DNA from 4 places in the Absiella sp. AM09-50 genome. Region 4 is predicted to be linked to each of the others. Evidence: riboswitches for the same ligand, from Rfam matches in the RefSeq annotation. Region 4 holds a riboswitch; each other region holds the start of a gene.
What was found. Region 4 has a riboswitch for thiamine pyrophosphate ahead of DW114_RS08655 (energy-coupled thiamine transporter ThiT). Riboswitches for the same ligand answer to the same signal wherever they lie in the genome.
Positions count from the first base shown of each region.

Region 1 (2,210 bases), on a different contig from region 4:
AAGATTCTTGTACTACCACTTGCTTATCGATCTATTCGCTCAAAAGACAATGAAGTTTATGTGGCGTTTCGTAAATATCCTTTTCAGTTATCTGATGGGAAAACAATTCTACGTCTGTGTATACCAGCAGCGAGTGGTCAATTCTTAGAAAGTTTAGGCTTTGTGATTATGAATAAATATATCGTGTTCTATGGAGCAGTGGCGATATCTGCGTATGGTGTTGGTGGTAAACTTGTGAATTTGATGTATATACCGATTGTATCCTTCGGTTCCATACTTGCGACATTTATCGGTCAGAATTTAGGTGCTGGTAATATCGAAAGGGCAAGAAAATGTTATTGGGTAACCATGCGTATATCCGTGATCAGTGCCATTGCGTTAACGATTATCGGCATGCTGTTGATCAATCCATTTACCCGTATATTTGTTCCAGATGCCAGTGAAGAGTTACTGTCTATTGCATTTGAGTACAATTTTTTCGCATTATTGACAGGTGTTTTTATGGGCTGGTATATGAATTTAAACAGTGTATTCAATGGATCCGGGCATACCAATACTACCTTTATTCTTTCAATGTTGCGGCTATGGGGCTTTCGCATTCCTATGATTATCCTGTTTCATAAGTTCACGGAATTGGGTATTACCGGTATATGGCTTGCGATGTTGTTAAGTAATATTTTAGAATGTATTGTAGGGCAATGGATCTATCAACAAAATCGATGGGTTAAAACAACGCTTGTACAAAAGGAGCTGCAGGAAAGCAGTGTGACTGCATAAAAAGTCTGAATATATCTTATTTCTAATGTAAATCACTATGAAAAAAAGCTCTTGCAATCCTTATTTCAAAGTGGTACCATACTAATGTAATAAAAAGGGGAGCCAATGTGTGCTGAGAGGAAACATTACGTTTCGACCCTGTGAACCTGATACGGGTAATGCCGGCGTAGGGAGTATAACAGAGGTAATCTGAGATATGTCTTTACGTGGATATATCTCTTTTTTATTACTGCTAATGGAAGGGGAGCGCCTTACATTAAAAGATAATCAGCGAGGGAGCCTGCAGACAGGCTGAGAGGAAACTGGCAAGCGTTTCGACCGTACCATATCTGGAAACTGAACCCGATAAACGGCGCTGATTTTTATTTGTATCCTTTTATTTGGTTCAGCATTTCCAGCGAACAAATAGGAGGGTGTTTTTTATGAACAAACAAAATCAAATTTTTCGTAGCGTATTTTTTGCGATGATGGTAGCGGTAGGTGTGGTAATATCACCCATTCTTCGAGTAGAAGGAATGTGTCCGATGGCTCACTTGATCAATATCACAATGGCAGTATTGATGGGACCATGGTATTCTTTGGGGTGTGCTGTAGCTATCGGTATTATTCGTATGGCATGTATGGGAATTCCACCACTTGCATTAACAGGAGCTGTCTTTGGCGCAGCATTATCTGGCATACTATATCGAGCAAGCAATGGAAAAATCTGGGCCGCTGTGCTTGGAGAAATTATCGGTACAGGGATTATTGGTGCTATCGTATCCTATCCTGTTATGGCATATCTATGGGGTAAAAATGGATTAACATGGATGTTCTATGTGCCAAGTTTCCTGATGGGAACCATCATTGGAGGAAGTATTGCTTTCGCATTCCTGTTGAAACTGCAGCATAATGGCATGCTTGCGAAAATGCAGAGAAAGCTTGGAGGTAAGACTTATGAATATACAAGAGGAGTTGTGGCAGGACAAAGCGAAGCTGCACTTGACGCATAATCTGATTCATTGTATCACCAATCCCATATCTATGAATGATTGTGCTAATGCAGTTCTTGCGTTAGGTGGAAAACCAATTATGGCACAACACCCGGATGAAGTAGCACAAATCACCAAAACCGCGAAAGCACTAGCCTTAAATCTGGGAAACTTTGATGATATCCGAAGTAAAGCAATGATAGTATCCATAAAAACTGCTAACGAAAACTACATACCAGTTGTTTTAGATTTGGTAGGTGTTGGCTGTAGCGACTTGCGTTATAATTATGCAAAATCAATGATGGATGCTTACCATATCGATGTAATCAAAGGAAATCTTTCAGAGATTCGTGCAATTGCAGGAAAGCCTGCACATGCACTTGGCATTGATGTTGGAGATTCTGATATCGAACGTGTAGAAGACAGTGCCATCTGGATTCAGGACTTTGCGAAACAAACAGG
Region 1 is NZ_QVFI01000001.1:195,127-197,336, forward strand. It holds gene DW114_RS00955 (MATE family efflux transporter) at 1-777, shown strand, start outside; TPP riboswitch at 863-967, shown strand; gene thiW (energy coupling factor transporter S component ThiW) at 1,200-1,769, shown strand; gene thiM (hydroxyethylthiazole kinase) at 1,714-2,210, shown strand, end outside.
Region 1: it holds a riboswitch for thiamine pyrophosphate, as region 4 does, so the genes downstream of both, thiW (energy coupling factor transporter S component ThiW) here and DW114_RS08655 (energy-coupled thiamine transporter ThiT) in region 4, are expected to answer to the same signal.

Region 2 (2,210 bases), on a different contig from region 4:
ACATCGCCGAAATCGACGATGTTTTCTCATTATTCTTCTTCCATGATATCCACGTTTTCCCCATTTAGTATCTTATTCATATTACGAATTGCACACATTTTTCCACACATTGTACATGTATCTTCTCTTTCTGGTGTGCTGTCTTTACGATATCGTCTTGCTTTTTCAGGATCAATCGCTGTTTCAAACATGGTTTCCCAATCCAGATTTCTTCTTGCCATTGCCATCTTGTGATCCCAGTCAATCGCACCTTTAACACCTTTGGCAACATCTGCCGCATGTGCTGCGATTTTACTTGCGATAATACCTTCTTTTACATCATTCACATCTGGTAGACGCAGGTGTTCAGCCGGTGTTACATAACATAGGAAACTTGCACCATAAGTAGCCGCAATGGCACCACCAATCGCTGCCGTGATATGATCATAACCTGGTGCAACATCTGTAACAATAGGTCCTAATACGTAGAATGGTGCGCCTTTACAAATGGTATTCTGAATTTCCATATTTGCCTGAATCTGATTTAAAGGCATATGACCTGGTCCTTCAATCATGACCTGAACATCTTTTTCCCATGCCCGTTTTGTTAGTTCCCCTAATGTCACAAGTTCTTCGATCTGAGAAATATCAGAACCATCTTCAATACAGCCAGGGCGACATGCATCGCCTAAACTTAAAGTAACATCATATTTCTGGCAGATATCCAGCACTTCATCAAATCGTTCATAGAATGGATTTTCATTTCCTGTAATTTCCATCCATGCGAAAATGATAGAGCCGCCTCTGGATACAATGTTTGTGATACGTTTATTGTCTTTAAAGCGTTGTGCTGTACGTTTGTTTATTCCACAATGGATAGTCATAAAATCTACACCATCTTCTGCATGCATACGAAATACATCCATCCATTCCTGTGTTGTGATATCTTTTAATGCCTTATTGTAGTAAACGACTGCATCATAAATTGGCACAGTTCCTAATATTGCTGGACATTCTTTTGTCAGCTTTCTTCTAAATGTTTGTGTATCCCCAAAAGAGCTTAAATCCATGATAGCTTCTGCGCCCATGTTTACGGCACTTTTGACTTTTTCCATTTCCATATCCAAATCTAAACAGTCTTTACTTGTGCCCAGATTAACATTAATTTTTGTTTTTAGCATTCTGCCAATCCCATAAGGTTTTAAACAGGTATGGTTTTTATTTGCCGGAATGACAATTTGTCCTTTCGCAACATAATCGCGTACCTCTTCTACATCCATCTGTTCATAGGCTGCGACAGCTTTCATTTCTTTTGTGATCACGTTGTTTCTAGCAGCGTTCATTTGTGTTGTGTATTCCATTTTCTTCCTCCTAAAAAAAGCTGAACGCCTGCTACGGTGTCAGCTTTTGCTTAGTAAATTTATATCGTGGATTACACTTTCGTCACAATAAAATCCCTTCGCCGGCATTACCCGTATCAGGTTCAGTGGGTCAGGATCTTTATTGATCCAATCTCAGCCATCATTGGCACCCCATTTTTTGTACGTATTTATTAGACCATACATAAACCAATAAGTCAATGTAAATTTTACAATATACTATTCTGCGTAAATATAATATTGATTCTTTCCATTTAATTTTGCACGATATAAAGCTTTATCTGCTTTCTCATATAAGACTTGCAGATTCATTCCATGCATTGGTGCTGTGGCAACGCCAATGGATATATAAACATTTTCATTTCCCTGAAGGGTACAGCATTTCGCAAGACTGTTTTGAATAGCATTGATTTTTTGTTTGATGGCATCTAATTGTTGATATTTCATCAGAACTAAGAATTCATCTCCACCATAACGGCAGAAGATATCTCCATTACCCATATGCGTCATAATCACGGAGGCGATTTCACGTAATACACGATCTCCCTGTAAATGTCCATATTGGTCGTTGATTTGTTTGAAATCATCAAGATCAATCATCATCAATGCATATTTCTGCTTACTGCTGCATAACGCAAGTGCATTACGCATCATTAATTCACCCATACGACGATTATAAATACCTGTCAAAGAATCAAACTGTGCATATTTCTTTTCTTCTTTTGCCAGTGTTTCCTTTTCTACCTGTTTACTGATATTTTGAAGATATCCTATTACTTTGATCAATTCACCATTTTCATCAAAGATAGGCTCACAGGTTAATTTTACCCAGCGATGAAGATTGCTAAATAA
Region 2 is NZ_QVFI01000018.1:80,519-82,728, forward strand. It holds gene thiC (phosphomethylpyrimidine synthase ThiC) at 30-1,340, opposite strand; TPP riboswitch at 1,417-1,524, opposite strand; gene DW114_RS14625 (diguanylate cyclase domain-containing protein) at 1,578-2,210, opposite strand, start outside.
Region 2: it holds a riboswitch for thiamine pyrophosphate, as region 4 does, so the genes downstream of both, thiC (phosphomethylpyrimidine synthase ThiC) here and DW114_RS08655 (energy-coupled thiamine transporter ThiT) in region 4, are expected to answer to the same signal.

Region 3 (2,210 bases), on a different contig from region 4:
TGATGGAATTAAAAAATGCATCATATTGTTTCACACTCATACCATCTTCGTAGCGATCTAATAAATAATCATAGTCTGTACTTTCTTTTTGTACATACGTCAATGCTTCTTTTTGTTTTAGAATCACATCTTTTAAATAAGGTGCGAAAGATGCATAATCATCCTGATCTTTTGCGATATGCCATGCGGCTTCACTGTCATTGATGCTTTTCTGCATTGCGACATATACATCTTTTGGCAATACCCGATCATATTCCATTCCTTTTAGAAACAACGTGATTTCTCTTTTTTCTTCTGTGTCATTTGTGATTTTTCCTAATTCTTCAATCATCGCAAGAGCTTCCTTATCGGTTGCCTTACTGAATGCTTCACCACTTAAATATGCCATAGCTTCATTACGTTTGGCAATTCCTTTCTTTGGCGCAATCGTTGCGATATCATAATACATTGTACTCAATGCGAGTGTGTAGGCCTTTTGGATATCCTTATATTCTTGAAAAGCTTTTCTTAATGTTTCTACCATAATGTTCACCTCTATGCGAATATTGTAACATATCTGCTTTCATTTTTCGTCCCTTTATGCTATGATTACCATGGAAATCACGGGAGTTGGTATGACCGGCTGAGAGGAAGTTGAAAACTTCGACCGATACCTGATTTGGATAATGCCAACGTAGGGAATAATCATTAGTTATTGGAATATTCTCATGTTGGGGATATTCTTTTTTTTGGAGGGTCTATGATAAAAGGATGTATTTTTGATTTAGATGGCACACTGTTAGATAGTATGCATGTATGGGATGATTTTGCATTTTCTTATTTAATCAGTAAAGGAATACAGACAAATGAAAATTTAGATGAAGTATTTTCTACTTTACGCATGGAAGAGGCAGTCGCATATCTTCAAAAACATTATGTACAAAAGGAATCATTAGAAACAGTACATGATGAAGTTTATGCTTTATTGAAAAAACGATATATCCATATGGAGTTAAAACCTGGTGTAAAGGAATGCATACAGAAGCTTTCTACAATGCCAGTGACTTTATGCGTATTAAGTGCCAATCATAAAGAAGTGTGTGAAACAGCCTTGAAAAAACATGGACTATCAAATAAATTCTCCTATATCTTAAGTTGTGAAGATATCCATTTATCCAAAGATGATCCGGCTTGTTTCTATTACGCCTGTGAAAAGATGCAATTAAAACCAGCGGAGTGTATCGTCATTGAAGATGCATTGCACGCTGTATCAGGTGCAAAAAAAGCAGGATGCTATGTGGTAGCCGTGAAAGAAAAAAGCCAGCAGAAAGATGAAGAAAAAATCAGAAGTATGGCAGATGCATACATAGAGGATATGCAGGAACTGGAGGAGATATTATGCAGAAAGTTTTAACAATTGCAGGCACAGACCCAAGTGGTGGGGCAGGGGCACAGGCAGATTTAAAGACCTTTATGGCACATAAGGTATATGGAATGAGTGTGATCACCGCATTGGTTGCACAAAATACATGTGGTGTACGTGATATTATGAATGTAACACCTGCCTTTTTAAAGGAACAGTTTGATTGTGTATTTGAAGATATTTTCCCAGATGCAGTAAAAATCGGGATGGTATCACAACCAGAATTAATCGAAGTCATTGTGGAAAAGCTGAAACAATATCAACCTAAAAATATCGTGGTAGATCCAGTGATGGTATCCACCAGTGGCGATCGGCTATTAGCGCAAAAAGCGTTAACGATGCTGCAAAAAGAGTTGCTTCCACTGGCACAGATTATTACACCAAATATTCCAGAAGCAGAAGTATTATGTGAATTTTCTATTGAGTCCAAAGATGATATGGTAAAAGCAGCACAAAAGATTGCCACAAATTATCATGGCTATATTTTGATTAAAGGTGGACATTTTGAGGATTGTGCAGATGATTTATTGTATCATGATGGAGAAGAAATCTGGCTGCCTTGTGTTAAGATACAAAATCCTAATACCCATGGAACCGGCTGTACCTTATCCAGTGCAATTGCCAGTAATTTAGCATTGGGTTATGACATGGTAAGCAGTGTAAAAAATGCAAAGGCATATATCACAGGTGCATTAAAAGATGGCATGGATTTAGGAAAAGGCAGTGGACCTTTAAATCATTGCTGGAACTTGATGAATAAAGCATAAAAAGTCGCAAATCGCGACTTTTCATTTACAATAATTCCTTT
Region 3 is NZ_QVFI01000025.1:28,553-30,762, forward strand. It holds gene DW114_RS16800 (carboxypeptidase M32) at 1-523, opposite strand, end outside; TPP riboswitch at 593-698, shown strand; gene DW114_RS16805 (HAD family hydrolase) at 740-1,393, shown strand; gene thiD (bifunctional hydroxymethylpyrimidine kinase/phosphomethylpyrimidine kinase) at 1,378-2,169, shown strand; gene DW114_RS16815 (J domain-containing protein) at 2,195-2,210, opposite strand, start outside.
Region 3: it holds a riboswitch for thiamine pyrophosphate, as region 4 does, so the genes downstream of both, DW114_RS16805 (HAD family hydrolase) here and DW114_RS08655 (energy-coupled thiamine transporter ThiT) in region 4, are expected to answer to the same signal.

Region 4 (2,210 bases):
AGAATTAATCGACCTTGTTGAAATGGAAGTTCGTGAATTATTAAGCGAATACGGATTCGACGGAGATAACGCTCCAGTTATCCGTGGTTCTGCATTGAAGGCTCTTGAAGGAGATCCTAAATATGTTGGTGCTATCCACGAATTAATGGATGCTGTTGACGAATATATCCCAGATCCAGTTCGTGACACTGATAAACCATTCTTGATGTCTGTAGAAGACGTTATGACTATCACAGGACGTGGTACAGTTGCTACTGGCCGTGTTGAACGTGGTGTTGTTAAGATGGGTGAAGAAGTTGAAATCGTTGGTATCCACGACACTCGTAAAACAGTTATCACTGGATTGGAAATGTTCCGTAAACAGTTGGAATATGCTGAATCAGGTGACAACATTGGTGCATTGTTACGTGGTATCAACCGTGATGAAATCCAGCGTGGACAGGTTCTTGCTAAACCAGGAACAGTACACCCTCACACAAAATTCAAAGCTCAGGTTTATGTATTGAGCAAAGATGAAGGTGGACGTCACACTCCATTCGTATCTAACTACCGTCCTCAGTTCTACTTCCGTACAACTGACGTAACTGGTGTTATCACATTACCAGAAGGAACTGATATGTGTATGCCTGGAGATAACGTAGAAATGACTGTTGAATTGATTGCTCCAATCGCTATCGAAAACAACACTAAATTCTCTATCCGTGAAGGTGGACGTACAGTAGGTTCAGGTAACGTTACTGAAATCATCGAGTAATTTAAACTTATGATGAAAAGCATTGGTCTATGACTGATGCTTTTTTTACATCTATTGCAATTTCAGATAAAGTGTGTATAATAAATAACGTCATGACAGGGGTGCCTTCGGGCTGAGAAACACCCTTATGACCTGATCTAGTTAATACTAGCGTAGGGAGTCAGATCTATGAATTCTTAGATTTGTTGACTTACGCCTCACGGAGGTGTTTTTTTATGAAAAAATTGACAACATTAGAGTTGGTTTATATGGCATTTTATGCTGCATTATTCATGGTGCTTGATTATTTTACAAATATGATTCCTTTCTTGAAGATGCCAAATGGTGGTTCTATTGGCGTATCGACAATTGCGTTGATCGTTTGCAGTTATCATTTAGGATGGATCAAAGGAACCATCGTTGGACTTGTTTCTGTATTGATTCAGTTTGTGACAGGTCCAATGTATATTCCACAGTTATTGGGATTCCTAATGGATTACTTAATCGCATTTAGTGTATATGGTTTGGCTAGCTTATTTCCAAACTATAAGTATTTCTATTCTGGAATTCTAATTACCAATTTCCTGCGTTTTGCAAGTCATACCATTGGTGGTGTGATTGTATGGGAAACAACATGGTGGGGTTCCATTATATACAATGCGCCATATATGATTGCAACAACGATAGTCGGAATGATTGTTGTGCCAATTTTAGTTGAGCGTCTGCATTTAAACAAAGAAAAAACAGCGTAATTATAAAGATTTGCCCATATGAACAAGAAAATGGGTAAATCTTTTTTTCATGAATTCATGAAATCATTTATATTAAATCTTGTTTTATGAACTAGAATGAACGATAATATAGTGGAACATGAGAAAGGAAATAATAAATATGCTAAATAGACAATTTTTTACTTCTGAGTCTGTAACAGAAGGACATCCTGATAAAATATGTGATCAGATTTCAGATGCAGTATTAGATGCAATTTTAGAAAAAGATCCAATGGCACGAGTTGCTTGTGAAACATGCTGTACAACGGGTATGGTGATGATCATGGGAGAAATATCTACAAATTGTTACGTTGACATTCCAAGTATCGCAAGAAATACGATTTTGGAAATTGGATATGATAGAGCGAAATATGGCTTTGATGGAACGACTTGTTCTGTTTTAACTTCAATTGATGAACAGTCTTCTGATATTGCCATGGGTGTTGATCACTCTCTAGAAACAAAAGAAGGCGGAGAAGAAAACAATGGCGCAGGGGATCAGGGAATGATGTTTGGATATGCCTGCGATGAAACACCTGAATATATGCCAATGTCTATTTCCCTTGCCCACAGACTTGCTAAACAGTTGACAAAAATTCGTAAGGATGGAATTGTAGACTATCTTCGTCCTGATGGGAAAACACAGGTTACGGTGGAATATATTGATGATAAACCTATACGTGTAGATACAATCGTTATTTCAACAC
Region 4 is NZ_QVFI01000008.1:5,178-7,387, forward strand. It holds gene tuf (elongation factor Tu) at 1-754, shown strand, start outside; TPP riboswitch at 842-930, shown strand; gene DW114_RS08655 (energy-coupled thiamine transporter ThiT) at 970-1,485, shown strand; gene metK (methionine adenosyltransferase) at 1,625-2,210, shown strand, end outside.